DNA from 3 places in the Achromobacter sp. ISS7 genome. Region 3 is predicted to be linked to each of the others. Evidence: predicted binding sites of a transcription regulator. Region 3 holds the regulator's gene; each other region holds the start of a gene.
The links. The regulator HrcA, encoded in region 3, represses chaperone genes, less so after heat shock. The targets are predictions, from matches to a motif close to TTAGCACTCNNNNNNNNNGAGTGCTAA.

Region 1 (9,543 bases), 2.4 Mb from region 3:
CTTGTGGCCGGGCAGCTGGCCGCCCTCGCCAGGCTTGGCGCCCTGCGCCATCTTGATCTGGATCTGGTCGGCCGACGACAGGTACTCGGCGGTGACGCCGAAGCGGCCCGAGGCGACCTGCTTGATCTTCGAGCGCAGCGAGTCGCCCTTCTTGAGTTCGACGTCGGCTTCGATGCGTTCCGGACCCAGCAGCGAGGCCAGCGTGTCGCCGTCCTTGATGGTGCTGCGGCCTTCGCGCATCTCGGCGCGGTAGCGCAGTTCGTCTTCGCCGCCTTCGCCGGTGTTGGACTTGCCGCCGATGCGGTTCATGGCCACGGCCAGCACCGAGTGCGCCTCGGTCGAGATCGAACCCAGCGACATGGCGCCGGTGGCAAAGCGCTTGACGATGTCTTTGGCCGATTCGACGTCATCGAGCGGAATGGCGCGCGACGGGTCGAAGCGGAACTCGAACAGGCCGCGCAGCGTCATGTGGCGGCGGCTCTGGTCGTTGATGATCTGCGCGTACTCCTTGTACGTGCGGTAGTTGTTGGCGCGCGAGGCGTGCTGCAGCTTGGCGATGGAGTCCGGCGTCCACATGTGCTCTTCGCCGCGCACGCGATAGGCGTATTCGCCGCCCGCGTCCAGGTCGTTGGCCAGGACCGGGTCGCTGCTGAACGCGGCGCGGTGCTGGCGCAGCGCTTCCTCGGCCACCTGGAAGATGCCGATGCCCTCGATGTTGGAGGCGGTGCCGGTGAAGTACTTGTTCACCAGGCTGCTCTGCAGGCCGACCGCTTCGAAGATCTGGGCGCCGGTGTAGGACATGTAGGTGGAAATGCCCATCTTGGACATCACCTTGTTCAGGCCCTTGCCGATCGCCTTGATGAAGTTCTTGACGGCCTTTTCCGGGTCGCTCATCTTGCCCAGCGATTCCAGCGCCAGGTTGGGGTGGATGGCTTCGGCGCCGTAGCCGCCCAGCAGCGCGAAGTGGTGCACTTCGCGGGCCGAGCCGGTTTCCACCACCAGGCCGGTGTTGGTGCGCAGGCCGGCGCGGATCAGGTGCTGGTGCACCGCCGAGGTGGCCAGCAGCGCGGGGATGGCCACGCGCTCGCCGTCGACCAGGCGGTCCGACACGATCAGGATGTTGTAGCCGCTCTGGACCGCGTCCACGGCGCGCGCGCACAGCGCGGCCACGCGGGCTTCAATGCCCTCGGGACCCCAGGCGGCCGGGTAGGTGATATCCAGCTCGAAGCTGCGGAATTTCTTGCCCGTCACCTGCTCGATGTCGCGGATCTGCGCCATGGCGGCGAAGTCCAGCACCGGCTGCGACACTTCCAGGCGCAGCGGCGGGTTGACGTTGTTGATGTCCAGCAGGTTGGGCTTGGGGCCGATGAACGACACCAGCGACATCACCATCTGTTCGCGGATCGGGTCGATCGGCGGGTTGGTGACCTGGGCGAACAGCTGGCGGAAATAGTTGTAGAACGGCTTGGCGCGGTCGGACAGCACGGCCAGCGGGGCGTCATTGCCCATCGAGCCGATCACTTCCTCGCCGGTCGAGGCCATGGGTTCCAGGATGAACTTGTAGTCTTCCTGGGTCCAGCCGAAGGCCTGCTGGCGATCCAGCAGCGCCACCGGCGATTGCGCGGGCACGGCGGCCTGGCGCGGGGCCGGCAGCGATTCCAGCTTGATCTGCAGGCGTTCGATCCACTGGCGGTACGGACGGCTGTTGGCCAGTTGCAGCTTGATCTCGGCGTCGTCGATGATGCGGCCCTGTTCCAGGTCGATCAGGAACATCTTGCCCGGCTGCAGGCGCCACTTCTTGGTGATGCGGTTTTCCGGGATCGACAGGGTGCCGGCTTCGGAAGCCAGGATGACCATGTCGTCATCGGTCACCAGGTAGCGCGCCGGACGCAGGCCGTTGCGGTCGAGCGTGGCGCCGATCTGGCGGCCGTCGGTGAAGGCGACCGCGGCGGGGCCGTCCCACGGCTCCATCATGGCGGCGTGGTATTCGTAGAAAGCGCGGCGGCTCTCGTCCATCTGCGTGTGCTGCTCCCAGGCTTCCGGGATCATCATCATCATGGCGTGGGCCAGCGAGTAGCCCGAATTCACCAGCAGTTCCAGGCAGTTGTCGAACGTGGCGGTGTCCGACTGGCCTTCGTAGACGATGGGGTACAGCTTCTTCAGGTCGTCGCCCAGCACGGCCGACTGCATCATGCCTTCGCGGGCGCGCAGCCAATTGAAGTTGCCCTTGACCGTGTTGATTTCGCCGTTGTGGGCGATCATGCGGTACGGGTGGGCCAGCGGCCAGGCCGGGAAGGTGTTGGTCGAGAAGCGTTGGTGCACCAGCGCCAGCGCCGACACGGTGCGCGGGTCGGCCAGGTCGCGGTAGTAGCGGCCGACCTGGTCGGCCAGCAGCAGGCCCTTGTAGACCACGGTGCGCACCGAGGCCGAGGGCACGAAGTATTCCTTGCCGTGCGCCAGGTGCATGTTCTGGATGGCGTGGCTGGCGGTCTTGCGGATCACGTACAGCTTGCGTTCCAGCGCGTCCGGCACCATCACGTCGGCGCCGCGGCCGATGAACAGCTGGCGGATCACGGGTTCGCAGTCGCGCACGGTGGGCGACATCGGCATGTCGACGTCCACGGGCACGTTGCGCCAGCCCAGCACGACCTGGCCTTCGGCGCGCACCGAGCGCTCCAGTTCCTGTTCGCAGGCCAGGCGCGAGGCGGTTTCCTTGGGCAGGAACACCATGGCCACGCCGTATTCGCCGGGCGGGGGCAGGGTGATGCCGTGCTGCGCGAACTCGTCGCGGTACAGCGTGTCGGGGATCTGGATCAGGATGCCGGCGCCGTCGCCCATCAGCTTGTCCGCGCCCACCGCGCCGCGGTGATCCAGGTTTTCCAGGATCTTCAGGCCTTGCTGGATGATGGCGTGGCTTTTCTTGCCCTTGATGTGCGCCACGAACCCCACGCCACAGGCGTCATGTTCGTTCTTGGGGTGGTACAGGCCCTGGGCAGGCGGCAGGCCGATGCGGCTGGCATCGATCGGGGTCGCCTTGGGGGTGGGACAGGATTCGTTCGGGGTGATTTGGGGCATGGCGCGCTCCGCAGTAAGACTGCGTTCTAATGTTGCAGTGCAGGAACGGACAATACCCCCGCGCGTAGTAGGGTGCAATAGGAATATAAGGGGTATGACCCCAATTAATTCAATGCACCGTCATAGAGCATTAATACGGGGACGCAACAAGAGCCGCGCCAATCAAGGCTTGCCACGGGGGTGTGCCGACCCGCATGGTTCTTGAGAGCATGACTCCCTCATTTTCGCCATGTTTTGTCCCTAATTATTGTGATGCTTTTTAGCGAATTTGGCGGGCCGCTCGGCGTCCATCGGGCAGCGTCGGATGCACGCGTTCATGCCGCCACGGTGATCGCGGCGGCATGAAAAAAGCGCCCGAAGGCGCTGTGTCAGGAGGTCGATCCGCTTCCGGAGGTTCCGGAGGTCGGCGGCGGTGACGCCGGCGATGCGGCCGGGGCGGTATCGCCGTCGGAGTCGGCGGCGGCCGGCGTGGCCGGCTTCTTGCGCGGGCGTCCGCGTTGGCCCGGGGCCACGCGACGGCTGGCGGTGTGGGCCAGGCTGGCGATGAAGCTCGGGCCGCCCAGCGCCCACTGGCCAGAAACGGCCTGGTCGATGCGCTGGCTTTCCTCGCGCGACAGGCCGTCCTGCAGGCGCTTGCGGTAGTTGGCCTGGCGATCGAACGGCGTGTTGCCGCAGGCCCAGTAGTCGGCGTGGTCGGACTGCCACTGCGCCGGCGCGGCCGTAGTGTTGCCGGTATGGCTGGAGGCCGAGGACCAGGGCCAGGAGTCGGGATCCTGCGAGGCGCCGCTGCGCACCGGATAGGTTTCCAGCCAGACCAGCGCGGGCAGCACCCAGGCGCCAGGTTCGAGCAGGGCCGATCGGTAGCGGCCGGCGAATACCCGGCCGCCGCGCAGGCGCGCCGCCAGGTTGCGGCCCAGCGTCTGCATCAGGCGCGGCAGGCCTTCCTCGTCGGCGGGGGTGGCCAGCAGCAGGATGCGGTCGTTGGCGAGCAGCCAGCCATGCACCGATACCCGGTGGCGCTGGGCGGATTCGCCCAGCCACGTGGCTAGCTGGTTGAGGATATCGGCCGGGGCGGGCTGTGATGCCGCCGCCAGCGGCTGAATGAAGTTGGCCTGCACCAGTTGGGGCAGCCCAGGGGCGTACAGACGGGGCAGACGGGCCATAGTGTCAGGGCTTGCGCTTCCAGAAGAACGGGTTGTCTTCTCTCACGTATATAAATAGTGCCACGGTGAACGCTGGTCAAGCCCCGCGATCACAATATGGGCGCGGAATCGCTACTTTTTGTGGAAAGGACTCCAATTCGGGCAGGTTAACATTCGGCGACGGATCGTCGTACCGTGGATATACCCTAATTCCGACCGAATTTTCTTCAGCCTCAGACCCGGAGACTTCCCATGCTCGCCTCCCTGGAACTCATTTCCCAGCATCGTTGTTTCGGGGGTTCGCAGCGCTATTACCGCCATGAGTCGGCCGAGATCGGCCTGCCGATGCGGTTTTCGGTGTTCGTCCCGCCGCAGGCCGAGCACGGCCCGGTGCCGGTGCTGTTCTACCTGGCCGGCCTGACCTGCACCGAGGAAACCTTCATGATCAAGGCGGGCGCCCAGCGCCTGGCCGCCGAGCTGGGCGTGATGCTGGTGGCGCCCGACACCAGCCCGCGCGGCGCCAACGTGCCCGGCGAAGACGAAAGCTGGGACCTGGGCACCGGCGCCGGCTTCTACCTGGACGCCACCACCTCGGCCTGGCGCACCCACTACCGCATGGACAGCTACGTGACCCGCGAGCTCCATGGCATCGTCACCACCGCCCTGCCCGGCGACGCCGCGCGCGTCGGCATCTTCGGCCACTCGATGGGCGGCCACGGCGCGCTGGTGCTGGCGCTGCGCAATCCGGGCAAGTTCCGCTCGGTCTCGGCGTTCGCCCCGATCGCCGCGCCCAGCCAGTGCCCCTGGGGCCAGAAGGCGTTCGGCGCCTACCTGGGCGAGAACCGCGACGACTGGGCCGCCTACGACGCCTCGGCGCTGATGCGCGGCCTGCGCCAGCCGTTCCCCGGCGGCATCCTGCTCGACCAGGGCAGCGCCGACCAGTTCCTGGCCGAGCAGTTGTATCCCGAGGTATTCGAGGCCGCCTGCGCCAGCGCCGGCCAGCCGCTGGTGCTGCGCCGCCAGGAAGGCTACGACCATGGCTATTACTTCATCTCGACCTTCATCGAGGATCACATCCGGTTTCACGTCGAGCGGCTTGGAAAGCCGGCCGCCTGACGCCCCGCTTCTATACTGGGCGGCCTGCCGTGGCAGGCCCGCGGCGTCCCCCGCCCGGTCCCCGGCCGTGGCGTTCTTTGCATAGGATCGCCTGATTTGATCAACGGAATCGCTCCCTTCGTCTGGATCCTGCTGGCCGCGGTGGTCGTCTTCCTGCCGGGCCTGGCGATGCTGCTGGGCAAGGGCGGCCCGCGCGACGAGCGCGGCCGGCGCACCTTCCAGTTCCGGCCCGTGCGGCGCGTGTTCGGCCTGTTGCTGCTGTTGCTGGGCGGCGTGTCGGGGCTGCTGGCGCTGTCGCTGGTCCAGTTCTTCAAGCTGACCACCGACGAACCCGTTGCCCGGATCGAGATCCGCCAGCAGGCGGAAGGCCAGTTCCAGGTCAGCGCCAGCGCGCCGGGCGTGGGCACCAAGCAGTACGTGCTGTATGGCGACCAGTGGCAGATCGACGCCCGCGTGGTGCGCTGGCGTCTGCCGGCCCTGATGGCCGGCGTGTCGCCGCTGTACCGCCTGGAACGCCTGTCCGGCCGTTATAGCGACGCCGCGCGCGAGGCCTCGGCGACGCGTTCGGTGCATGCGCTGGACGACTGGCCGGCGCCGGACCTGGGTTCGCTCAAGCAGAGCTTCCCGAACTGGTTCCCCTTCGTCGATGTCCAATTCGGCAGCGCGGCCTACATGCCGCTGTTCGACGGCGCGAAGTACCAGGTCTATATGGATCCGCGCGGCGCGCTGTTCGCCCGACCGGACGGCGAGGCCACCGCGGCCGGGCTGAAGCGCCTGGGCTGGTAGCCGGGGCAGCCGGCCCCCGATTGCGGGTGAAGCGGACCCGGCCCGCCAGGGCGCTGGCGCCCACGCGCCCGGTGCGAATTTAAAATGGGGACGCGTTGCTGGATGGAAACTTTGACGCGCCGCAATAGTCGAATTAGCACTCCCTTTACTAGAGTGCTAACATCGAATCCATGTCTTTACCCCTTCGCTTTCCGGAGACCGCCGCAATGAAACAACCCAGTACCTCGTTGGCCACTTCCGGCAACGCCCTGGCGTTGGCCATCGCCAATCCGGGCGCGCTCGGCACGATCGATGCCTACATCTCGGCCGTGAACCGCCTGCCGGTCCTGTCGGCCGAACGCGAAACCGAACTCGGCCGCCGCCTGCGCGACAGCGAAGACCTGGGCGCCGCGCGCGAACTGGTGCTGTCGCACCTGCGCCTGGTGGTGTCCGTGGCGCGCCAGTACCTGGGCTATGGCTTGCCCCACGCCGACCTGATCCAGGAAGGCAACGTCGGCCTGATGAAGGCCGTCAAGCGTTTCGACCCCGAGCGCGGCGTGCGCCTGGTGTCGTTCGCCGTGCACTGGATCAAGGCCGAGATCCACGAATACATCATCCGCAACTGGCGCCTGGTCAAGGTGGCGACCACCAAGGCCCAGCGCAAGCTGTTCTTCAACCTGCGCAGCATGCGTCCGGACGGCCAGACGCTGGACCCGGAACAGGTCGACCACATCGCGCGCGAACTCAACGTGCGCCGCGAAGACGTCAGCGAAATGGAAGTGCGCCTGTCCGGCCGCGACATGTCGCTCGAGAACCAGGACGACGATGACGACAGCTACGCGCCCATCGCGTACCTGTCCGACGAAGGCCGCCAGGAGCCGACCCGCGTGCTGGAACGCGCCGCGCGCGACCAGCTGCAGAGCTCGGGCCTGTCGAGCGCGCTGGAAGCGCTGGACCCGCGTTCGCGCCGCATCGTCGAAGCCCGTTGGCTGCAGGACGACGGCGGCGCCACGCTGCACGAACTGGCGCAGGAATTCGGCGTGTCGGCCGAACGCATCCGCCAGATCGAGGCCGCCGCGTTGAAGAAGATGCGCGGCAACCTGGCCGCCTGATTCCCCGCCGCATCCATGCCAAGGGCCGCGATTCGCGGCCCTTTTCTTTTGCGCCGCAGCCTGGGCGCGCCCCGGGAAAGGGGCCACGGCGGCCGTTGTCGCGACGCACCAATAAATTGATACAAATTCGCCGCGAAATAACGCTCGATTTCAGAAACTTAATGAAGTGGGCACCGCCTAACTTCACGTAGACCGCAAACTTTGGTTGGCAGTCTTGTCATCCGTCTCGGCTTCTCCTCTTTCCCCTCCCCTATGAGACGGATGCTTGCGGGGCACCACGCATATGGTGCCCCGTTTTTTATTGCGCGCGCGAAACGCGCGGCCTCGCTCAGGCCGCCTGCGCGCTGGCCGGGCCGGGCTGCGCCGCATGCCACAGCGCGTCCTGCACGCGCCGCACGCCGGTGGCCATGGAGCCATCCTGGTAAAGCTTGAGCCAGCGATAGCCGGGGGCGAGGTTGTCGACCACGTGCTTGCCGTCGCGAATGCTGAACTGGAAGCAGGTGGACGGCGTGGCCAGCATGCGCAGGTTGTGGCGGCGGCGGTCGAATTCGTGGTGCACGTGGCCCCACAGCAGCACCCGCACCTGCGGCCAGCGCGCCAGCAGCTTGAACAGCGCCTGCGGGTTGTCGATCATCATCGAGTCATGCCAGTGGCTGTCGATCTGCATCGGGTTGTGGTGCATGGCCAGCAGCGTGTGCCGTCCAGGCGCCTCGGCCAGCGCGGCTTCCAGCAGGTCGAGCTGGCTGTCGGGCAGGTGGCCGGCGTTCGAGCCGGGCACGGTGGTGTCCAGCGAGACCACGCGCCAGGCGCCCACGTCCGTCACCGGCACCGACCATTCGGGCAGTTCATGGCGCATCGCCAGGGGCAGGTCGTGGTTGCCCGGCAGGCAACGGATCCGGGCGCCTTCCAGCGCCGGCGCCGCGCCCAGGATGGCGGCCAGGCGCTGATAGGCGGCGGGTTCGCCGTCCTGGGACAGGTCGCCGGTGGCCAGCAGCAGGTCGGGGTGCTTGCTGTCGGCCTCGATCTGGCGCAGCACGGCGCGCAAGCTGGCGTCGGTGTTGACGCCGAGCATCACGGTGTCGGGCTCGCCGAACAGGTGGCAATCGGTCAGCTGGACGAGCATGGCCGGGGCGTCGGTGCGCCGGGCCAGGGTATGGACGCGTGCCAAGTGCGGCTCCTGCGAAGTTTCTGCACGGCCCCTACCTTACCGAAAAATCGTGTCGCGGCGCGTATCGCCTGGCCCGATCGGGGTAACGAAACGTGCGCCGGAAATATCTGTTCGCCGGAATCGACAGGAAAACCCGCTATTCTTGTGGAACTTCTCACAAGCTTCATGATCGGGACGCGGCGTTATCCATGGATGTAGGTTTTCTCGTATTCGGCCTGGCCGGGCTGTTGACCCTGGTGTGCTTCATGCCGCCGCTGGCTGGCCGCCTCAAGCTGCCCTACTCGGTGCTGCTGGCGATCGTCGGCTGCTTGCTGGGTATCATCGTGCACGTCCATGGCTGGGCGCCGAGCTGGATCGGCGACTTCCTCGACTCGCTGGAACGGTTCGAGATTTCCTCCGAGACCTTCCTGATGGTGTTCCTGCCGGTGCTGCTGTTCGAGACCGCGCTGTCCATGAACGTGCGGCGCCTGATGGACGACATCGGCCCGATCCTGATGATGGCGATCGTGGCGGTGGTGGTGTGCACCGTGGTGGTGGGCGTGACGCTGGACGCGATCTCGCCCTATGGCCTGGTGGTCTGCCTGCTGCTGGGCGCCATCGTGGCGACCACCGACCCGGTGGCGGTGGTGGGCATCTTCCGCGAAGTGGGCGCGCCCAAGCGCCTGACCACGCTGGTCGAGGGCGAGAGCCTGTTCAACGACGCCGCGTCGATCGCCTTGTATTCGGTGCTGCTGGCCGTGCTGGGCGGCCATGGCGAGCTGACCGTCAGCGGCATCTTCAATGACTTCATCGTGCACTTCATCGGCGGCGGCATCGCCGGCTTCGCCATGGGGCGGCTGGCCTGTTTCCTGTTCGCCTGGCTGCGCGGCTTTCCCACGGCCGAGATCACGCTGACGCTGACGCTGGCCTACCTGTCCTTCTTCATCTCCGAGCACTACCTGAATGTGTCGGGCGTGGTCGCCACGGTGATCGCCGGCCTGGTGGTGGGGTCGACCGGCCGCACCCGCATGTCGCCGACCACCTTCGAATACCTGTCGAGCGCCTGGGAACAATTCGGCTTCTGGGCCAATTCCCTCATCTTCCTGTTCGCGGCCATGCTGATCCCCAAGCTGATGGCGGCGGCCGATTGGCAGGAACTGGTGCTGGTGGCGGTGGTGTTCGTGGT
Region 2 (9,543 bases), 1.2 Mb from region 3:
ACGCAGCAGAGCCACGCCGCCGCCGGCCACAACGCCTTCTTCCACCGCAGCGCGCGTGGCGTGCAGGGCGTCTTCGACGCGAGCCTTCTTTTCCTTCATTTCGACTTCGGTGGCAGCGCCAACGCGAATCACGGCAACGCCGCCGGCCAGCTTGGCCACGCGTTCTTGCAGCTTTTCACGGTCGTAGTCGGACGTGGCTTCTTCGATCTGGATGCGGATCTGCTTGACGCGCGCTTCGATCGACTTGCTGTCGCCAGCGCCGTCGATGATCGTGGTGTTTTCCTTGCCCACTTCGATGCGCTTGGCTTGGCCCAGTTCAGCCAGGCCGGCCTTTTCCAGCGACATGCCGGTTTCTTCGGAGATCACCGTGCCGCCCGTCAGGATGGCGATGTCTTCCAGCATGGCCTTGCGGCGGTCGCCGAAGCCAGGCGCCTTGACGGCGGTGGTCTTCAGGATGCCACGGATGTTGTTGACCACCAGGGTCGCCAGGGCTTCGCCCTCGACGTCTTCGGCGATGATCAGCAGCGGACGGCTCGACTTGGCGACTTGTTCCAGCACCGGCAGCAGGTCACGGATGTTGCTGATCTTCTTGTCGAAGATCAGGACGAACGGGTCTTCCAGCGCGGCGACTTGCTTTTCCGGGCTGTTGATGAAGTAGGGCGACAGGTAGCCGCGGTCGAATTGCATGCCTTCGACGACGTCCAGCTCGTTTTCCAGCGACTTGCCGTCTTCGACGGTGATGACGCCTTCCTTGCCGACCTTGTCCATCGCGTCAGCGATGATCTGGCCGATCGAGGAATCGCTGTTGGCCGAGATCGAGCCGACCTGGGCGATTTCCTTGCTGGTCGTGACCGGCTTGGATTGCTTCTTCAGCTCGGCGACGGCGGCGGCGACAGCCTTGTCGATGCCGCGCTTCAGGTCGATCGGGTTGAAACCGGCGGCAACGTACTTCAGGCCTTCCTGAACAATGGCCTGGGCCAGCACGGTGGCGGTGGTGGTGCCGTCACCGGCGTTGTCGGAGGTCTTGGAGGCAACGTCCTTGACCAGCTGGGCGCCGATGTTCTCGAACTTGTCCTTCAGTTCGATTTCCTTGGCGACGGAGACGCCGTCCTTGGTCACGGTCGGGGCGCCGAACGAGCGCTCCAGCACGACGTTGCGACCCTTGGGGCCCAGGGTGGTCTTGACGGCGTTGGCGAGGACATTCACGCCACGGACGATGCGCACGCGGGCGTCGTCACCGAACAGTACTTGCTTGGCAGCCATTTGTTAGCTTCCTTCGAAAATTCGTTTGAGGCAGGGTTTACTGGACCACGGCGAGGATTTCGTCCTCGCGGATGACGAGCAGCTCTTCGCCGTCAACCTTGACCGACTGGCCGGCGTACTTGCCGAACAGAACCTTGTCGCCAGCCTTCAGGTCGACCGGCAGGATCTTGCCGTCTTCGGTCTTCTTGCCGGGGCCGACGGCCACGACTTCACCCTGGTCGGGCTTTTCAGCGGCGCTGTCGGGGATGACGATGCCCGACGCAGTCTTGCGCTCGTTTTCGAGGCGTTTGACGATCACGCGATCGCCCAGGGGACGCAAGGCCATGAGGAACTCCTGTTACTAAAGAAGAAAGTGAATGATCGGTTAGGCCCGGGAGGACTGTTAGCACTCACCGGTGTCGAGTGCTAATTATAGGGATGATGTCGCGGGGTTCAAGGGGGGGGAGGGTGGCTGTTACATATGGCGGCGCCGTGTGGCGGGTGAGCGGTGCGTCCCTTTTTATGTGCCGTCTTGCTGTCGCCGGTGTCGAAAATCATCCAACACCAAAGGCGAAACGTACGGTCCGGATCAAGATCCTAGAACAGCTTCGGCGCAACGACGACCAAGGAGAGGGGCCAGGATCACGCCTGGGTGTGCGACCAATGCAAATAAGCCCTCGATGCTTCCCACGTGGCCGCATAGCGGTTGTCCGTCGGCCGTCATTGGACGCTGCGCAGCGGTTATTGAAAGCAGGGATGGCGTCGTCGCGATCCCAAAAAGATCAGCAATCGCGTCTCCAGTCAGCGCGGCAAGGGCGGGAAGGCCGGTCTCGCCGCTCTCTGGATAATCGGCCGCAGAAACAAGGCCGCCTCCTAAGGATGGGCGTAGCTCCATTTCTTGAGCACAAACAAGGTGACGAAGGCCATCTGCTTCCTTACCGAATCGAAGCAACACTGCCGGCGATTCATGGATCGGAAGGTCAACGCCGACTGTCAAGGCTACCCCGCGCGAGCCATAGCCATTGGCGAGCACGACAATGTTGGCGGGAAGTTTGTTCCCGTCCACCACGACCCCCGTGATGCGGTTTCCTGCGGATTCGATAGCTTCGACGGTTCCCTGGCAGACAGATGCCCCGGCGGCCTGCGCTCCTGCCAAGAACTGGCGTGCAAATGCACCGGGTTCCAACGCGAAGTCGGCGGGCGCCCAGGCGGCGAACGAAGGCGGATTTGAAATCCTCGGTACCTTCTCGGCAATCTGGGATCGCGTCAGTCGCTCCATGCGTGTGCCGGCAGCTTGATGTTCAGCGATCATTGCTGCCGTTTCGTCCTCCGTGGACCGCCAGAGAAGCGCGCCGCGCGCTGCGATCGGCAACGGGCAGAGTTCGCGCTCGATAAATGCAAACTCCTCAAGCGCCTTCAATCGCTCAGCGAATGCGGGCCGGTTGTCGGAGGGCGTGCTTGCGCTGGCACCGACCCAGCCGAAAGAGGAGGCGGTCGCACTGACAAGGCAGTTAGGTGCACGTTCGATCAGCGTGACGGATGCGCCTGCTTTGGACAGATGCCAAGCTGCCGACGCGCCCATGATGCCGCCACCCACCACGATGATTCTGCTTTTACTTTTTGCGACCGGGACGTGCTTGCGGAAAGCGGGCATGTATTTGGCTGGGAAGTTTGCTGAGGGCGAGAGTGGGTCGCATTCGCCCTTCGATCCATGGGACGCATCATAACGTCGTTGAGTGTCGAATCGTTCAGCGCATCCGAAATCCAGTTTGGGATTCGAGAACAATGCCCGGGCCGAGATATCCAGACGGGTCGGAATGTTCGTGATGTGCCGCGGGTACTAACCCGCGCGATATGGCATCAGGCTCAACACAAGCCCTGATCGCGGTACTCACCCGGTGCACCCAGCACGGCGCAGAACTTGTGGTCTTCGCCGGAATAGGCGTGCTTGGCGCGGATGGTCAGCGTGGCGCCGGCCAACCCGACCTTCTTTGGATCGCAGGACCAGAAGCCGCTGGAGATTTCGTTGTACGCCGCCCTGGCGACGAGGCGGGGCGGTTGCCCGGTCTGCTTCTTTCCGGATGCCGTCGTGGCCAGCCACTCGATCCAGACACGGCAGCTCACATGCTCGAAGCCCACGTTCTCCAAGATCACCCGGTAGGAGCCCTGCCCGTCGCGGGAATGCCAACTTCCGCCAGCCAGCGTCCCCAGGAGCTCCGCTTGATCCGCGTCAGTCTCCGCGGCGCAGGGAGCCATCACCAGGAACGAAAGGCTTAGCAACGCTGCCGCAAGAGTTTTCATGGTTCGGATTGCCTGTCGGGATTCGGCGTGAAAGGAGTGATGGACGTCGGCAAGGCCAAGCCTGCCTTGAACGCTCATGATGTCAATAATCGCACGTCCGGGCCTGGGTCCTTGCGTAGCCTTGCCCCGGGCCACTAGCGGGTGCTGGATTCCTTGTCAGTAGCGGTGGCTGAATCGCACCATCACGCTATTGTCACGTTGCCGGTCGCTGAAGCCGATGCCTGTCCGATACGCGACCGCCAGCGTCTGGCCGCTGTACAAGGCGCCCTGCACGCCCAGTTCCAACGAGAGTGCGTTGCGGCTCAGTCCGATCACGTCCAATTGATAGGGCTGGCCGCCAAGGTCCGCATAGCCCATGCGGGCGCTGCTGTCTCCCGAAAGGTCGTGGCTGAATTCCACCCGTCCGCGCATGGACAGGGTGCCCCAGCGCATGGCGGATGAATGCTCGCCCCGCAGGCCAAACACGCTGGAAAATAGAGACGTTCGCTGTTGGGAGAATTGCAGGCTATAGACGGAAGCGCCGCTTTCCGTATAGTCGTTCAGGCGTGTCCAGGCTCCTTGCAGCCTGCCATAGGGCGATATGAGGACGGCGTCCTGGCGATACTCGTAGCCGACGGCGAGCGAGCCGAACAGTTGGCTGCCATCGCGGTTGCCGCGAGCCTGCTCATCGGTGCCGGTGACATGGCGGCGGCTGTCAAAATCGAGCCGGGTGATGCCAAGCAGGGCGTCCACGAAGTAGGGGGCAGGGTGATAGCTGCCATAGAAGGCGGCGCTCAGGGCAGTGCCCGTGCTGCGGGTGCCATTCGAGCCGATGTCGCTGATTTCGCGGCCATAGCCGACGCCCATGCCCGCCACGAGGTCGGGTGATATCCGATAGTCGGCGCCGAGACTGACGCCCACCAGCGTGTGTTCGATTCGGGTCGAACTGGCGCGGCCGGAGCCGAAATTCACGTAGCCGCCTGTCCAGAATGCCAGCGGGCCTCGGGGCGTTGCACGATCAGCCCGTCCGTCGGCGGCAGCCAGCGGGGCCGCGGGCGGCGCGCCGAAGGTTGCCGCAGCGGGGAACACCGCGTCAAAGCCGCTCGGTATGGGTTGGCCAGGGCGCGTGGCGTTGCCTGCCTGCGCAAACCGCAAACCCAGCGGCTGCGCGTGGCGGGAGCTTTCATCATGCAGATTCTCGAGCCGGCTGCCGAAATTGCCGATCTGCGTCGTGGCAAAGCGCTCGGCGGATCGCACCTGGGCGGTGACCAGGCCGATGACCTCGGCATCCTTGCTGGGATCTGGACGGGCCAGCACGTTGAAGGTCAGCGTGGCTGGCGCGGAAGTCTTCCAGGCATTTGAAACGGTGTAGCGCAATACCACCGGGCCCGAGGCGTTCGGCGCCGCGGTGTAGACCAGCTTCCAAGGGGTGGAGATCTGGGCTGTGCCGGCGTCGGCCGGGGGCGCGGCCACGATCGTGGCTGCTGTGAAGGGGCCTCCCGAAGCGAGCGTGGCCAAGTCGATCGTGACGCGGGTGCCTGCCAGCAGTTGCACCGCATGGTCAGAGGCGATAGGGGCAGCGCCGCCCGTGCTCAGGGTGTATACCGCCGTGGTGCTGGCGCCCAACGCGTCAGTGGCTGACACGGCGAAGCGCCAGTCGCCCGCCTCGGTGGGCGTGCCAGTCAGGATATTGCCGGTCAGGGCAATGCCGGGCGGCAGCGCGCCCGTTACAGCATAGCGATAGGGCGCCGTGCCTCCGCTGGCTGTCAAGGTCTGTGCATACGGGCTGCCCGTCGTGGCGGCGGGCAGTGCGCCCGCCGCCGGGGTGAAGCTCAGGGCGGGTGGCGCGATGGTGAGTCGGACGGTGGCGGTCGGCGAGTCCCCCGACGCGTTGCGCGCGAGGTAGGTGAACAAGTCCGCCCCGGAGTAGCCCGGCTGTGGCGTGTACTGAACCGCGGTTCCGGACACGACCGCGTTGCCGTGGCTGGGTGGCGTGACGATGACAATGGCCGTGGCGCTGCCGCCACCCAGTTGCAAGGTGATGGGCGTGCCAGGGCTGTTGGCGGGGATGGTTGCGGTGACATCGCCGGCGGTAGGCGCAGGGCTGCCGACGACGATGCGATAGGACACCGAGTCGGTCGCGCCATGGCGGTCCGTCGCTACCACGGTGAACGAGGCACTCGTGGCTGACGTCGGCGTGCCGGAGATGACGCCAGTATCGCGATCCAGATTCAGCCCAGCCGGTAGCGCCCCCGTGCCCACGGTGTAGCGATATGGGGCGCCTCCACCGCTCGCCTGGATAGTGGCGCCAGCGTACGCCTGCCCGGCCACGGCGGCGGCAAGGTCGCCTGTCGCGGGCGTGAATGTGAACGCGGGCGCGCGCACGGAGATGGTGACGGTTGCGTCTTGCGAGCGGCCGTCGGCATTGTCAGCGGCATACAGGAAGGTATCCGGACCGGAGTAGCCAGCGCTGGGGGTGTAGCGGAACTGCAGGCCGTCCACCGAAAGCGTGCCGTGCGCGGGCTGGCCAACGATGTATAGGGTGGTGGCCGCGCCGCCGGTCAGGTTGGGCGGGATCACGGACGCCACATTGGCGTCGACCGAGACGTTCACGGGAGATGCAATCGGGGCCAGGCCTGCCACGCGCAACGAGTAGGTCGCATCTCCGGTCGCCCCATATCTGTCGGTCGCGCGGACGGTGAAAGAGGGGGTTCCTGCCGCGCCGGGCGTGCCGGTGAGTTGGCCGGTGCCGGCCAGTTGCAGCCAGGGTGGCGAGGGTCCGACAAAGGCGAAGCTGTACGGAGCGGTGCCGTTGTCCGCTGTAAGCGTGAGCGCATAGGGCGTACCGACCGTGGCACCCGTCAGCGAACCCGCTGCGGGGGAGAGCGCCAGTTGAGGGGGCCTGACGTCGATATCGACGCGGGCATCGCTATGGCCAGCACTGTTGCTGGCGCGGTACGTGAAATAGTCCGCGCCCGAATATCCAGGGGTTGGCGTGTACGTCACCGAGGTGCCGGTTATCGCCAGCGCGCCGTGCTGCACGTCCTGCAGGATCGTGATGCTGGTGGGAGCGCCGCCGCCGACGGTCAGGGGCATCACGGTGCTGCCGCTGTTGGCGGCCAGGCTGGCGCTGCTGTTCTGGGCGGCAGGAGCGCTTTCGCTCACGGTAATGGAGAAGGTACGCGCGGCCGTACTGCTTGACGCGTCCCGCACGGTAACCGAGAACGTCTGGCTTTCGACCGCGGTCGGCAGGCCCGAAATCAAACCAGTCGTGCTCAAGCTCAAGCCCGCTGGCAAGGTGCCGGAGTAGGTGAACTGGTAGGGGGGCGAGCCGCCGGTGGCGCTCAATTGTTCATTGTAGGCAGTGCCGACACGACCGTCGGTCAAGGCGCGGGCGGTCAGATCCAGCGGTGCGCCTGTGCCTGCGACGCTCATCGTATACGTGTAGGCGGTGTTGGTTTTCGAGCTGGCAACGGGTGCGTCGGGTGCGCCGACGAATGTGTACAGGGTAATGCTGACCGTGAAGGCGTCCGTCCGGGCACGCGACAGCAGCTTGAAGGTTGCCACGCCCGTCTGCAGATTGGTCGTAACCTGGAAGGTAGCATTGGCATCCCCCAGGGTCGTGGCTTGGGGCGTGGCGCAACCCACGGCGCTGCCGGCGCCGCAGGCAAAGGGGCCGCGTACCGACGCACCCATCGAGGTTTGCAGGCCGCTCCACCGGGGACTGGAATTGTCCTGGTGGTCCGAGGAAGGTTGCAGTGCCGTGCTGCATGAGGAAAAGTTGTCCTGTTGTTCGGCGCCGACGTCGGAGAAACTCAGCGTGGCGCCGCACGACTGCGCGTTGGCGCCAGTCCATGGCATCAAAGCCAGGACCAGCAGCGCGGCCAGCAACCATGGCAGGGACGACGGAGGGAAAAAGCGCATCATGGCGGACGAGGATGATCAGTCGGCGGGGAAGGTAATGGCGCTCTGAAAGAAGATGCCGCCATTCAGATAGCCCGTTTGGGGCACGACCGGGGTATGGCCAAACAGCGTGATGCCCAGGGGAACGGCCACAAGCTCGAAGACATACTTCAAGCGTTCCGGCACCCTGGCCGCGCGCATGATGGCTTCGGCCCATGCGCCCTCGCGAGACCTCAGATCCGCCAAGCTGATCGGCTCGGTGCCAGCGCCCTGGCTGATGGTCTGCGCCGTGGGCTCCAGCGTCAGGCCCGACGTCGCCAGGCCGAACCGGCCGTGTGCTCCAACCCGTGCCAGATAGGTCTGCGTGATGATGGCGGACGGAAAGAAAAGGGGTTTGAAGCCCAAGTGATAGCTGAGCGTGACATAGTCTCCCTTCGCTTGCAGCGTCAGCGCCTTGGCGCGTAGTCCGAATCGCTTGCCCTCGACCGCGATTACGGCATCGAGCGGGGTGCGGGCCTGCAGCCAGGTGGTGCCGTCAGCCTCCACCCTGCAATCGAAGGTGTCCGGCGCGATCCTGAGCGTGTCGTCATCCTGGGCGCGCTCCCAACCGCGAGCCAGGGCCGCGCGCAGCACGTGTCCGACTGCCAGTTCCGCGGAAAGCGCTACCGTGGCGCAGTCCGCGACGATTCGCATGGCCTCGGGCACCATGGCAGGGGGGGGCGGCAAGGTCGCTCCGTTAGCATCCTGGCGTTCGCTGGCCCACAGGACGATAAGCGCGCCCGGCCCTTCCGCAGGACAATGCGCCACATAGGCGCTATGTGCGCAGGCCGGCTGCAGGGGGATGGGCAGGTCGGCGTGGGGAGTGAACGTGGCGAAGACGAAACGCACGTCAGCGAAATGATGGGCCAGGCAGGCTGCTATGGCTTGTGGCAGGATGGCGGCCGCCTCTGGTGAGAGCTTGGGACCGCCGATCAGGCGGGCCGCGCCTACCATGTCGTCCGCGGCGCCGCCGGGCGCCAGTTCATCGAAGGCGAACAGCAACGACACGGCGCCGCTATCGGCGTCCGGCTCAGCGAAGCGCAAACGCGTGCGCAACCGTACGACGGCGCCTTCCAGGTCATGGGATGCGGCAGCCAGCGGACCGCCGGCTGGCAGCGTAAAGACGCCTGTCTGGACCGGGAGGGCGATATCGATCAATTCGCCCGCGCCGCCCAGCACCGACCAGGCGCCAAACTCGCCGTGCAGGCGATACGGCTGCCCCATGTCTTCGCCAAGGAAGTCGAAGGCGGTGACCAGGCTGTCGTGGGAACGGGCGAGCGCGGCATTGGCGATAGGCAGGGGAATGCCCACGGCGATATCCCAGCCCAGGGTGTCGACGCGTACACTCATACGGACGTCTCCGAGGGCCACGGCGAGCCCGAAATGCGCAGGCTTTCAGCCAGGTCCACGGATTCCAGCGAGAAGTCTGCACCGCCGTGCCAGGCAAAGGGCCTGAATGCGTTGAGCGCCAGAAGGTCCACGTTCTGCACGTAGGGCTTGGATAAGTACTGATGCGCAAGTGCCGCGAGGACTGGGCTGATCTTGATGAGGCCGCTGGTCACCACGGAAATGACCATGATGGTGACCGCGATCGGACCGCCGACCATGATCGCCACGACCGTCCCCACCGCCATGATCCACTCGGCCGCCTTGTTGGCGCTGGCCTGGGCTTCCGGGTTGACGGTGGTCCAGGAGCGGACGTCCGGCTGGCCCTGCTGGACGAACGCGATGCCAGGCTTGCCGTTGGCATCGGTCTGCATGCGAAGCACCTGGCGGCTATTGCACCGGCGATGTTCGGTGATGGTGCCGTCACTGACCGACGTCTCGCTGACACAGACGAATTCGTTGCCGTTGAACGAAATCGTGAGGGCCTCGAGCGTCGGAGCGGCGGGAAGTTTGCTGTCGGCGTCCACGGTCAACTTGCAGGGGGCTTGAAGCTGGAGCATCGGAAAATCGCCGACGAACTCGAAGTCCTCGCGCTTCGTTCCCGGGTAGGCCAGGGGCAGCGAGGGCCGGATCAGCCAGTCCAGCAGCAGGTGCGGTGAAATCAGCATCGCGGCCGCCTGGTCGTCGGTGATG
Region 3 (9,543 bases):
CTTGAGCGAGCGGGAAGGAATTCGTGCAATCATGGACACTACGCGCCCCTATTATTTGGAAGCAGACAAAACCGTTATCATAAAGGTTTCATAAGGATAGTTCTGCGGGGCGGCAGGAATTCTGGGAAGCCGGCTCGCGGTTACCCGGTATCCTTGCCCATGCCAACGCGGACGGAGAGCGATTACACCATGAGCGACCAAAGCGAACTGAAAAACATGGGTTTGAAGGCGACTTTCCCGCGCCTGAAAATTCTTGATATCTTCCGTAAGTCTGACCAGCGCCACCTCAGCGCCGAAGACGTCTATCGTGCCCTGATCGGCGAAAACGTCGAGATCGGCCTGGCCACCGTCTATCGCGTGCTGACCCAGTTCGAACAGGCCGGCATCCTTGCCCGCAGCCAGTTCGACAGCGGCAAGGCCGTGTTCGAGCTCAACGACGGCGATCACCACGATCACCTGATCTGCACGAACTGCGGCAAAGTGGTCGAATTCTCGGACCCGGACATCGAAAAGCGCCAGCAGAAGATCGCCAAGGACAATGGCTTCGCGCTGGAAAGCCACGCCATGGTGCTGTACGGCATCTGCGGCAGCTGCCTGAAAGGCCGCTGAGCTTTTCCGCGTTCGACCTGACCACGGCCGCGCTCGCCGTGGTTCAGTGAAAGCAAAAGCCCCTTCTCAAAGAAGGGGCTTTTTTTATTCCCGGACGGAGTCGGGCGATGTTCCATCGCGCCCGGAGTGCCGGCGGGCGAATGGCGCGCGCCAACGAGCCGCAGGACGGGACGGCGGGGCTCAGGCCGGCGCGCGGCCGATGCCGGCCAGCATTTCGCGGGCGTGTTCGCGGGTGGTGGCGGTGAGCTTGATGCCGCCCAGCATGCGGGCGATTTCCTCGACCCGGGCGTCGTCGTCGAGTTCCTCGATGCGCGAGCGGGTGGTGCCGCGCGATTCGGTCTTGCTGACCAGGAACTGGTTGTTGCCGCAGGCCGCGACCTGCGGCAGGTGGGTGACGCACAGCACCTGGTGACGCTCGCCCAGTTCGCGCAGCAGCTTGCCGACGGCTTCGGCCACCGCGCCGCCGACGCCGCTGTCGACTTCGTCGAAGATCAGCGTGGGCACGCGCGCGGCGCGGCTGGCGATGACGGATAGCGCCAGCGAGATGCGCGACAGTTCGCCGCCCGAAGCGATCTTGGCCAGCGGCCGCGGCGTGGTGCCGGCGTGGCCGGCCACCAGGAATTCGACCTGCTCGTTGCCATGCGCCGACGGCGCGGCCGCGGCCAGCGTGGGTTCGAATTTGCCGCCTTGCATGGCCAGCGTCTGCATCGCCTGGGTGACCTGCTTGCCGAGGTCCTTGGCGATCTTGCGGCGCGCCGTGGTGAGCTTGGCGGCGGCGGCGTCGTACTGCGCCTGCGCCGCCTGCGCCTGGGCGCGCAGCGCGTCGATGTCGGCGGCGGCCTGCAGGGCCGAGAGTTCGGCGTGCAGGCTGTCGCGCAGCGCGCACAGCCCTTCGGGTTCGACGCGGAACTTGCGCGCCGTCTCGAACACCGCGCTCAGGCGCGCCTCGAGGTCGGCCAGCCGGCGCGGATCGAGATCGACGCGGCTGACGTAGTTGTTCAGGTCGGACACGGCTTCGCTGATGGCGATGCGGGCCGATTCGAGTTCGTCGTAGATGCCCTGCAGGCCGGTGTCGTGCCGCAGCATCTGCTGGATGCGGTGATTGGCCGCGGTCAGCCGATGGTGGGCCGAGTCGCCTTCGCCGTCGAGCGCGTCGAGGATCTGCGTGGCGCCGTCCAGCAGCGATTGCGAATGCGACAGGCGGGTGTGCTCGGACTGCAGCGATTCCCATTCGTCCGGCGCCAGGCCCAGGCGGTCGAGTTCGTCGACCTGCCATTGCAGCCGTTCGCGTTCGGTCGCCAGGCCGGCAGCGTCCTTTTCGGCGGATTCGAGCTGGCGCGCCAGCGCGCGCCATTGCTTCCAGGCCTGGCCGACGGCCTGGCGCAGGTCGCCATGGCCGCCATGGGCGTCCAGCAGGTCGCGCTGGGCCTCGGGGCGCATCAGGCTCTGGTGCGCGTGCTGGCCGTGGATGTCGACCAGGCTGTCGCCCAGTTCGCGCAGTTGCGCGACCGTGGCCGGCGTGCCGTTGATGTAGGCGCGGCTGCGGCCCTGCGCGTCGATCACGCGGCGCAGCGACAGTTCCTCGTCGGCGTCGATCTCGCGTTCGGCCAGCCAGGCGTTCAGCGCCGGCGGCGTGTCGAAGACGGCGGTGATGTCGGCGCGCGCGGCGCCTTCGCGCAGCACGCTGACGTCGCCGCGTTCGCCCAGCGCCAGCGCCAGCGCGTCGATGAGAATGGATTTGCCCGCGCCGGTCTCGCCGGAGAAGACGGTGAAGCCGGGACCGAAATGGATCTCGGTCTGCTCGACGATGACGAAGTCGCGGATGTGCAGGGTGCGCAGCATGTCGGGGCGCTTACTACTCTACGTTGTCGGTGGCTTGCGGCATCAGGTTCCAGTGCAGCTTGCGGCGCAGGGTGGAAAAGAAGCTGTAGCCTTCCGGATGCACGAAGCGGATGGTGTAGGGCGCGCGCTGCACGACGATGCGGTCGCCAGGCTGCAGGTCGGACCAGGTCTGCATGTCGAAATGCACGCTGGCGCCGACCTCGACCCGGCCCATGGCGGTGAGCGTCATGTTGAGCACGCCGCTGTCGGGGATCACGATGGGGCGGTTCGACAGTGTCTGCGGCGCCACCGGCACCAGCACCATGGCGTTCATGCCGGGGTGCAGGATCGGACCGTTGGCCGACAGCGCGTAGGCGGTCGAGCCGGTGGGCGTGGCGATGATCAGGCCGTCGGCGCGCTGCGTGTACATGAAGGCGCCGTCGAGTTCGACGCGCACTTCGATCATGCCGCCGCGTCCGGCGCGGTTCAGCACCACGTCGTTGAGCGCCGAGGCCGCGTACATCTGCTGGTCGCCGCGCCAAACGCTGCCTTCGAGCAGCATGCGTTCCTCGATCTGGAAGTTGCCTTCCAGCACGCGCGCCAGCGCGTCGTGCGCGTCCTGCACCGGGATGTCGGTGATGAAGCCGAGGTGGCCGTGGTTGATGCCGACCAGCGGCACGCCGAAGGGCGCCAGGTGGCGCGCCGCGCCCAGCACCGTGCCGTCGCCGCCCATGACCACCGCCAGCGAGGCGTCCTGGCCGATCTGCTCGTAGGTGGCGACCGGGTATTCCGTGAGTCCGGTGTTGCGGGCCGTGTCGGCGTCGACGAGCACCTGCCGCCCGGCCTGCGTGAGCGCGTGCGCGAGCGCCCTTAGCGGAGTGGCCAGGCCGGCGTCCTGGTATCTGCCGATCAGCGCGACGGTAGGAAAGTGCATGGTGGCGAGGCGAATCAGAAAAAGCGAAATTGGTCCGGAATCGGGCCCGTTAACCGATTATATGGGGCCGCATATCGGCTTGCGGGACAAAAATCGCCTTAATTGGAAAAGATTCCCTAAAATACCCGCTATGGATGACCGCGCACGCGCATTACTGAAAGCGTTGATCGAACGCTACATCGCCGATGGGCAACCAGTCGGCTCGCGGACGCTATCGAAGGTCTTCGACCTGTCGCCCGCCACCATCCGCAACGTCATGGCGGACCTGGAAGAACTGGGCCTGATCCACAGTCCGCACACCTCCGCGGGGCGCATTCCGACGCCGCGCGGCTATCGCATGTTCGTCGATTCGCTGCTGGCGGTGCAGTCCTACCAGCTCGAACCGCACAACATGGGCGACATGCTGGCGGCGGCCGAACCCACCCGCGCGGTCAATGCCGCGGCGGCGCTGCTGTCGAACCTGACGCAGTTCGCCGGCGTGGTGCTGACGCCCAAGCGCGCCCAGGTGTTCCGCCAGATCGAATTCATCCGCCTGTCCGACAAGCGAGTCCTGCTGATCATCGTCACCCCGGATGGCGACGTGCAGAACCGCATCCTGTTCGTGCAGCGCGACTACGCCGAGGCCGAGCTGCTGGAGGCCGGCAACTTCTTCAACATCCATTTCGCCGGCAAGTCCTTCGACGCGGTGCGGCGCACCCTGTCGACCGAGCTGGCCCAGCTGCGCGAAGACATCTCGCGGCTGATGCAGGCGGCGGTCGAGGCCAGCGCCGAAGCGGCCGAGGATGGCGACGCGGTGGTCATTTCGGGCGAGCGCAAGCTGCTCGACGTCACCGACATCGCCTCCGACATGGACCGCCTGCGCAAGATGTTCTCGCTGTTTGAAAAGAAGACCGACCTGCTGCAGCTGCTCGACGTGTCGAGCCGCGCGCAAGGCGTGCAGATCTACATCGGCGGCGATTCGCAGCTGGTGCCGATGGAAGAAGTCTCGGTGATCACCGCGCCCTATGGCGTGGACGGCAAGGTGGTCGGCACGCTCGGCGTGATCGGTCCGACCCGCATGGCCTACGAACGCGTGATTCCCATCGTGGACATCACGGCGCGCCTGCTGTCCAACGCCCTCAGCCACAACCAGTAGTTCCATTCGAACCGACATCCTCCTTGCGGAGGAAGGGGAGTTTTTGTGTTTCTTCGCCTGTTCAAGTATCTCTGGCCTGAACGCTACCTGCCCGAAGCCGAGCAGGACGACCCCTTCAATGAAGACCCGCCGCCGCGCGCGCCGGGCAAGGTCGGCGTGCTGCTGGTGAACCTGGGCACGCCCGACACCCCGGGCAAGAAGGACATCCGCAAGTACCTGGGCGAATTCCTGTCGGACCCGCGCGTGATCGAGATCCCGCGCTATCTGTGGAAGCCGATCCTGCACGGCCTGGTGCTGACGATGCGCCCGAAGAAACTGGAACCGCGCTACGCCGGCGTCTGGCTCAAGGGCGGCTCGCCGCTGATGGTCTACAGCCGCCGCCAGGCCGAGGGCGTGCAGGCCGCGTTGACCGCGGCCGGGGTCGAGGCGGTGGTGGAACTGGGCATGCGCTATGGCAATCCGTCGATTCCCGACGCCATCTCGCGGCTGCGGGCGCAGGGCTGCGAACGCATCCTGACCGTGCCGCTGTATCCGCAATACGCCGCCAGCACGTCGGCCACCGTGGTCGATGCCGTCACGCGCCACGCCGGCCGGCTGCGCGACCAGCCGGAAATGCGCTTCATCAAGCGGTTCCACGAGGACCCCATCTATCTCGACCCGCTGGCCGCCCGTATCGAGGCGTACTGGCGCGAGCATGGCAAGCCGCAGAAGCTGGTCATGAGCTTCCATGGCCTGCCGCGCTATTCCATCGAACTGGGCGATCCGTACTACCGCGACTGCATGGAAACCGCGCGGCTGCTGTCGCAGCGCCTGTCGCTGCCGCGCGAGCAGATCGAGGTGACCTTCCAGAGCCGCTTCGGCACCGCCCGCTGGCTCGAGCCCTATACCGAGCCGACCCTCAAGGCGCTGGCCGCCTCGGGCGTCACCGAGGTGGATGTGGTGTGTCCGGGATTTGTGGCAGACTGTCTGGAAACCCTGGAAGAGATCAGCCTGGAGTGCCGCGACGCCTTTCTCGGCGCCGGCGGCAAGCAGTTCCGTTACATCCCGGCGCTCAATGACGATCCGGCCTGGATCGCGGGGTTGGCCACCCTGACGGCACGACACTTGCAGGGGTGGCCCACACATTCACGGACTTGAAGGAGAGGGCGCATGCACCATGATCCCAAGACGGGCAAGATTGTGAAAAAGGGGAACGTCAGCACCCCGGTGGACGAGGATCAGGTCGAGCACGAGCTGGACGAGGCGCTGGCCGAGACCTTTCCCGCCAGCGATCCCATCGCAATCAATCCGGAGCCGGACGACGATCCGCGCGTCGACCGCGCCCTGAAAGAGAGCTTTCCCGCCAGTGACGCCGTCGCGCCGGCGCAGCCGCACAAGAAATGACCTGTCCCTGATATCGGCGGGTTTGCCGAGATGCCGGTTTTCCGTGCGGTTTGCGGTTGAAGCCGGGGTCTTGGCGGGTTTTTCCGGATTTTCCTGGGTGACTGCCGGTTGCCGCGGTGGCGGCGCGCGACGGGGAATATTTGCTTTCCCGGGCTTGAAATAGGGGTATTGGCCCCCATTCATGTCTGCGAAAGCCATTCTTTTTGGAGGATTCCCCATGACGGCACCCAACGAGCCTGTAGATCAGACGCCCGGATTCGGCAGCGATGCCGATGCGGCCCCCGCCGCCCAGGACGCCGCGCAGGCCGAGCTGAACGAGTTGCGCGCCCAGCTGGACGCCGCCCAGGCCACCGTCAATGAGCAGCAGGACCAGCTTCTGCGCATCCGCGCCGAGGCCGAGAACGTGCGCCGCCGTGCCCAGGAAGAAGTGTCCAAGGCACGCAAGTTCGGCATCGAGTCGTTCGCGGAAAGCCTGGTACCGGTCAAGGACAGCCTCGAGGCCGCGCTGGCCCAGGCCGACCAGACCGTGGACACGCTGCGTGAAGGCGTCGAAGTCACGCTCAAGCAGCTGACCGCCGCCTTCGAGCGCAACATGCTCAAGGAAATCGCGCCGGTCCAGGGCGACAAGTTCGATCCGCACCAGCACCAGGCGATTTCGTCGATCCCGACCGACCAGCCCGCCAACACGGTGGTGCAGGTGCTGCAGAAAGGTTACGCCATCGCCGACCGCACGCTGCGTCCGGCCCTGGTGGTGGTGTCCGCCGGCCAAGGCTGAACGGACGGCGCGCCATGACCGATCCCAGGTTCGACCCGGCCCAGGTCTTCGCGGTGTTCGGCATGCGTCATGTCGATACCGCGGGATTCGACGCCGCCGTGGTCCAGGCGCCGGGATCGGACCTGCGCTGCGTGTTCCTGTGGGGCCAGGATTGCTATAACTGCAATCTCTTCAAGCAGGCGGCGCTGCTGCACCAGGAAACCCTGCTGGGCCTGGGGCTGAGCTGGTTCGAGGCGGATGTGTACGCCGACGAGCCGCTGGGCCGCCGCTTTTCCTTGCATGGCGTCCCCACTTTTGTGCTTTACCGGGCCGGAAAACGGCTCGGCCGCATCACCGGTTGGCCCGGATTGCCCCAGTTCACGGCGGCGATCCGGCGCCTGCAGGAAACGCCGGCGGAAAATTCCAGCCAGGCGTCTTGAAAAACCCTGCGGGCAGCCCCAGTTATGTGGGGACAGGAAATTTCTCTCCAATTTCACAGATTTATCCAAGGTAACCCGACCATGAGCAAAATTATTGGCATCGACCTGGGCACGACCAACAGCTGCGTGGCTGTCATGGACGGCGGTCAGGTCAAGATCATCGAAAACGCCGAAGGCGCCCGCACCACCCCGTCGATCGTCGCCTACATGGACGACGGCGAGACGCTGGTTGGCGCGCCCGCCAAGCGCCAGGCCGTGACCAACCCGCGCAACACGCTGTACGCGGTGAAGCGCCTGATCGGCCGCAAGTTCGAGGAAAAGGCGGTGCAGAAGGACATCAACCTGATGCCCTATGCCATCGTCAAGGCCGACAACGGCGACGCTTGGGTGGAAGTGCGCGGCAAGAAGATGGCGCCTCCCCAAGTGTCGGCCGACGTGCTGCGCAAGATGAAGAAGACCGCCGAGGACTACCTGGGCGAGGAAGTGACCGAGGCCGTCATCACGGTGCCGGCGTACTTCAACGACAGCCAGCGCCAGGCCACCAAGGACGCCGGCCGCATCGCCGGCCTGGAAGTCAAGCGCATCATCAACGAGCCGACCGCGGCCGCGCTGGCCTTCGGCCTGGACAAGACCGAAAAGGGCGACCGCAAGATCGCCGTGTATGACCTGGGTGGCGGCACGTTCGACGTGTCGATCATCGAAATCGCCGACGTCGATGGCGAAAAGCAGTTCGAAGTGCTGTCGACCAACGGCGACACCTTCCTGGGCGGCGAAGACTTCGACCAGCGCATCATCGACTACATCATCTCCGAGTTCAAGAAGGAACAAGGCGTTGATCTGTCCAAGGACGTGCTGGCCCTGCAGCGCCTGAAGGAAGCCGCTGAAAAGGCCAAGATCGAACTGTCGTCGGCGCAGCAGACCGAGATCAACCTGCCGTACATCACGGCCGACGCCTCGGGTCCGAAGCACCTGAACCTGAAGATCACGCGCGCCAAGCTGGAAGCGCTGGTCGAGGAACTGATCGAACGCACCATCGAACCCTGCCGCGTGGCCATCAAGGACGCCGGCGTGAAGGTTTCCGACATCGACGACGTGATCCTGGTCGGCGGCATGACCCGCATGCCCAAGGTTCAGGAAAAGGTGAAGGAATTCTTCGGCAAGGATCCGCGCAAGGACGTGAACCCCGACGAAGCCGTCGCCGCTGGCGCCGCCATCCAGGGTTCCGTGCTGTCGGGCGATCGCAAGGACGTGCTGCTGCTGGACGTCACCCCCCTGTCCCTGGGTATTGAAACCCTGGGCGGCGTGATGACCAAGATGATCCAGAAGAACACGACCATCCCGACCCGCTTCTCGCAGACCTTCTCGACCGCCGACGACAACCAGCCGGCCGTGACGATCAAGGTGTTCCAGGGCGAGCGTGAGATCGCCGCGGGCAACAAGGCCCTGGGCGAGTTCAACCTCGAAGGGATCCCGCCGTCGCCGCGTGGCATGCCGCAGATCGAAGTCACGTTCGACATCGACGCCAACGGCATCCTGCACGTGTCGGCCAAGGACAAGGGCACCGGCAAGGAAAACAAGATCACCATCAAGGCCAACTCGGGTCTGTCGGAAGACGAGATCCAGCGCATGGTCAAGGATGCCGAGGCCAACGCCGAGGAAGATCACCGCGTCGCCGAGCTGGCCCAGTCGCGCAACCAGGCCGATGCCCTGGTGCACGCCACCCGCAAGTCGCTGACCGAATACGGCGACAAGCTCGAGGCGTCCGAGAAGGAAGGCATCGAGGCGGCCATCAAGGCGCTGGAAGAAACGTTGAAGGACGGCGACAAGGCCGCCATCGACGCCAAGGTCGAAGCCCTGTCGACCGCCTCGCAGAAGCTCGGCGAAAAGATGTACGCCGACATGCAGGCGCAGCAAGCCGCCGGCCAGCAGCAGGCCGCCGACAACGCGAAGCCGGTGGACGACAATGTCGTCGACGCCGACTTCAAGGAAGTCAAGCGCGACCAATAATGGCCGGGCGCTGACCTGCCTCTGCCGCCCGGTAGCCGGAGAAATCCGCCTACCGGGCGAACTCATTCTGTAGCACTGAAAAGAAGGCTCTCCCCCGAGCCCACCGATCATGGCAAAACGCGACTATTACGAAGTCCTGGGCGTGGCGAAAAACGCCTCGGACGACGAACTCAAGAAGGCCTATCGAAAGCTGGCCATGAAGTACCATCCGGACCGCAATCCGGACAGCAAGGAAGCCGAAGAGAAGTTCAAGGAAGCCAAGGAGGCCTACGAGGTCCTGGGCGATGAACAGAAGCGCGCCGCGTACGACCGCTACGGCCACGCGGGCGTCGACCCCAACGCCGCGGGCATGGGCGCTGGCGGCATGGGCGGCGGATTCGCCGACGCCTTTGGCGACATCTTCGGCGAGATCTTTGGCGGCGGCGGCGGTGGCCGTCGCGGCGGCGGTCCGCAGGTCTAT

Region 1: a site for HrcA is predicted at 6,253-6,279, ahead of rpoH (RNA polymerase sigma factor RpoH). Genes of this name have one in related genera too.
Region 2: a site for HrcA is predicted at 1,646-1,672, ahead of groES (co-chaperone GroES). Genes of this name have one in related genera too.

What each region holds. Positions count from the first base shown of each region.
Region 1 covers NZ_JAWRZD010000001.1:4,352,684-4,362,226, reverse strand. Annotated here, with positions in the region: gene AC1HFW_RS19640 (glutamate synthase-related protein) at 1-3,075, opposite strand, end outside; gene AC1HFW_RS19635 (hypothetical protein) at 3,444-4,238, opposite strand; gene fghA (S-formylglutathione hydrolase) at 4,470-5,333, shown strand; gene AC1HFW_RS19625 (hypothetical protein) at 5,430-6,119, shown strand; gene rpoH (RNA polymerase sigma factor RpoH) at 6,326-7,210, shown strand; gene cpdA (3',5'-cyclic-AMP phosphodiesterase) at 7,539-8,378, opposite strand; partial or broken gene AC1HFW_RS19610 (cation:proton antiporter) at 8,567-9,543, shown strand, end outside.
Region 2 covers NZ_JAWRZD010000001.1:5,575,294-5,584,836, forward strand. Annotated here, with positions in the region: gene groL (chaperonin GroEL) at 1-1,263, opposite strand, end outside; gene groES (co-chaperone GroES) at 1,301-1,588, opposite strand; gene AC1HFW_RS25295 (NAD(P)/FAD-dependent oxidoreductase) at 1,832-3,028, opposite strand; gene AC1HFW_RS25300 (hypothetical protein) at 3,109-3,543, opposite strand; gene AC1HFW_RS25305 (autotransporter domain-containing protein) at 3,700-7,449, opposite strand; gene AC1HFW_RS25310 (hypothetical protein) at 7,465-8,814, opposite strand; gene AC1HFW_RS25315 (TULIP family P47-like protein) at 8,811-9,543, opposite strand, start outside.
Region 3 covers NZ_JAWRZD010000001.1:6,760,746-6,770,288, forward strand. Annotated here, with positions in the region: gene AC1HFW_RS30780 (outer membrane protein assembly factor BamE) at 1-33, opposite strand, end outside; gene fur (ferric iron uptake transcriptional regulator) at 190-609, shown strand; gene recN (DNA repair protein RecN) at 790-2,451, opposite strand; gene AC1HFW_RS30795 (NAD kinase) at 2,465-3,364, opposite strand; gene hrcA (heat-inducible transcriptional repressor HrcA) at 3,495-4,499, shown strand; gene hemH (ferrochelatase) at 4,545-5,636, shown strand; gene AC1HFW_RS30810 (hypothetical protein) at 5,649-5,882, shown strand; gene grpE (nucleotide exchange factor GrpE) at 6,100-6,657, shown strand; gene AC1HFW_RS30820 (thioredoxin family protein) at 6,672-7,076, shown strand; gene dnaK (molecular chaperone DnaK) at 7,158-9,083, shown strand; gene dnaJ (molecular chaperone DnaJ) at 9,193-9,543, shown strand, end outside.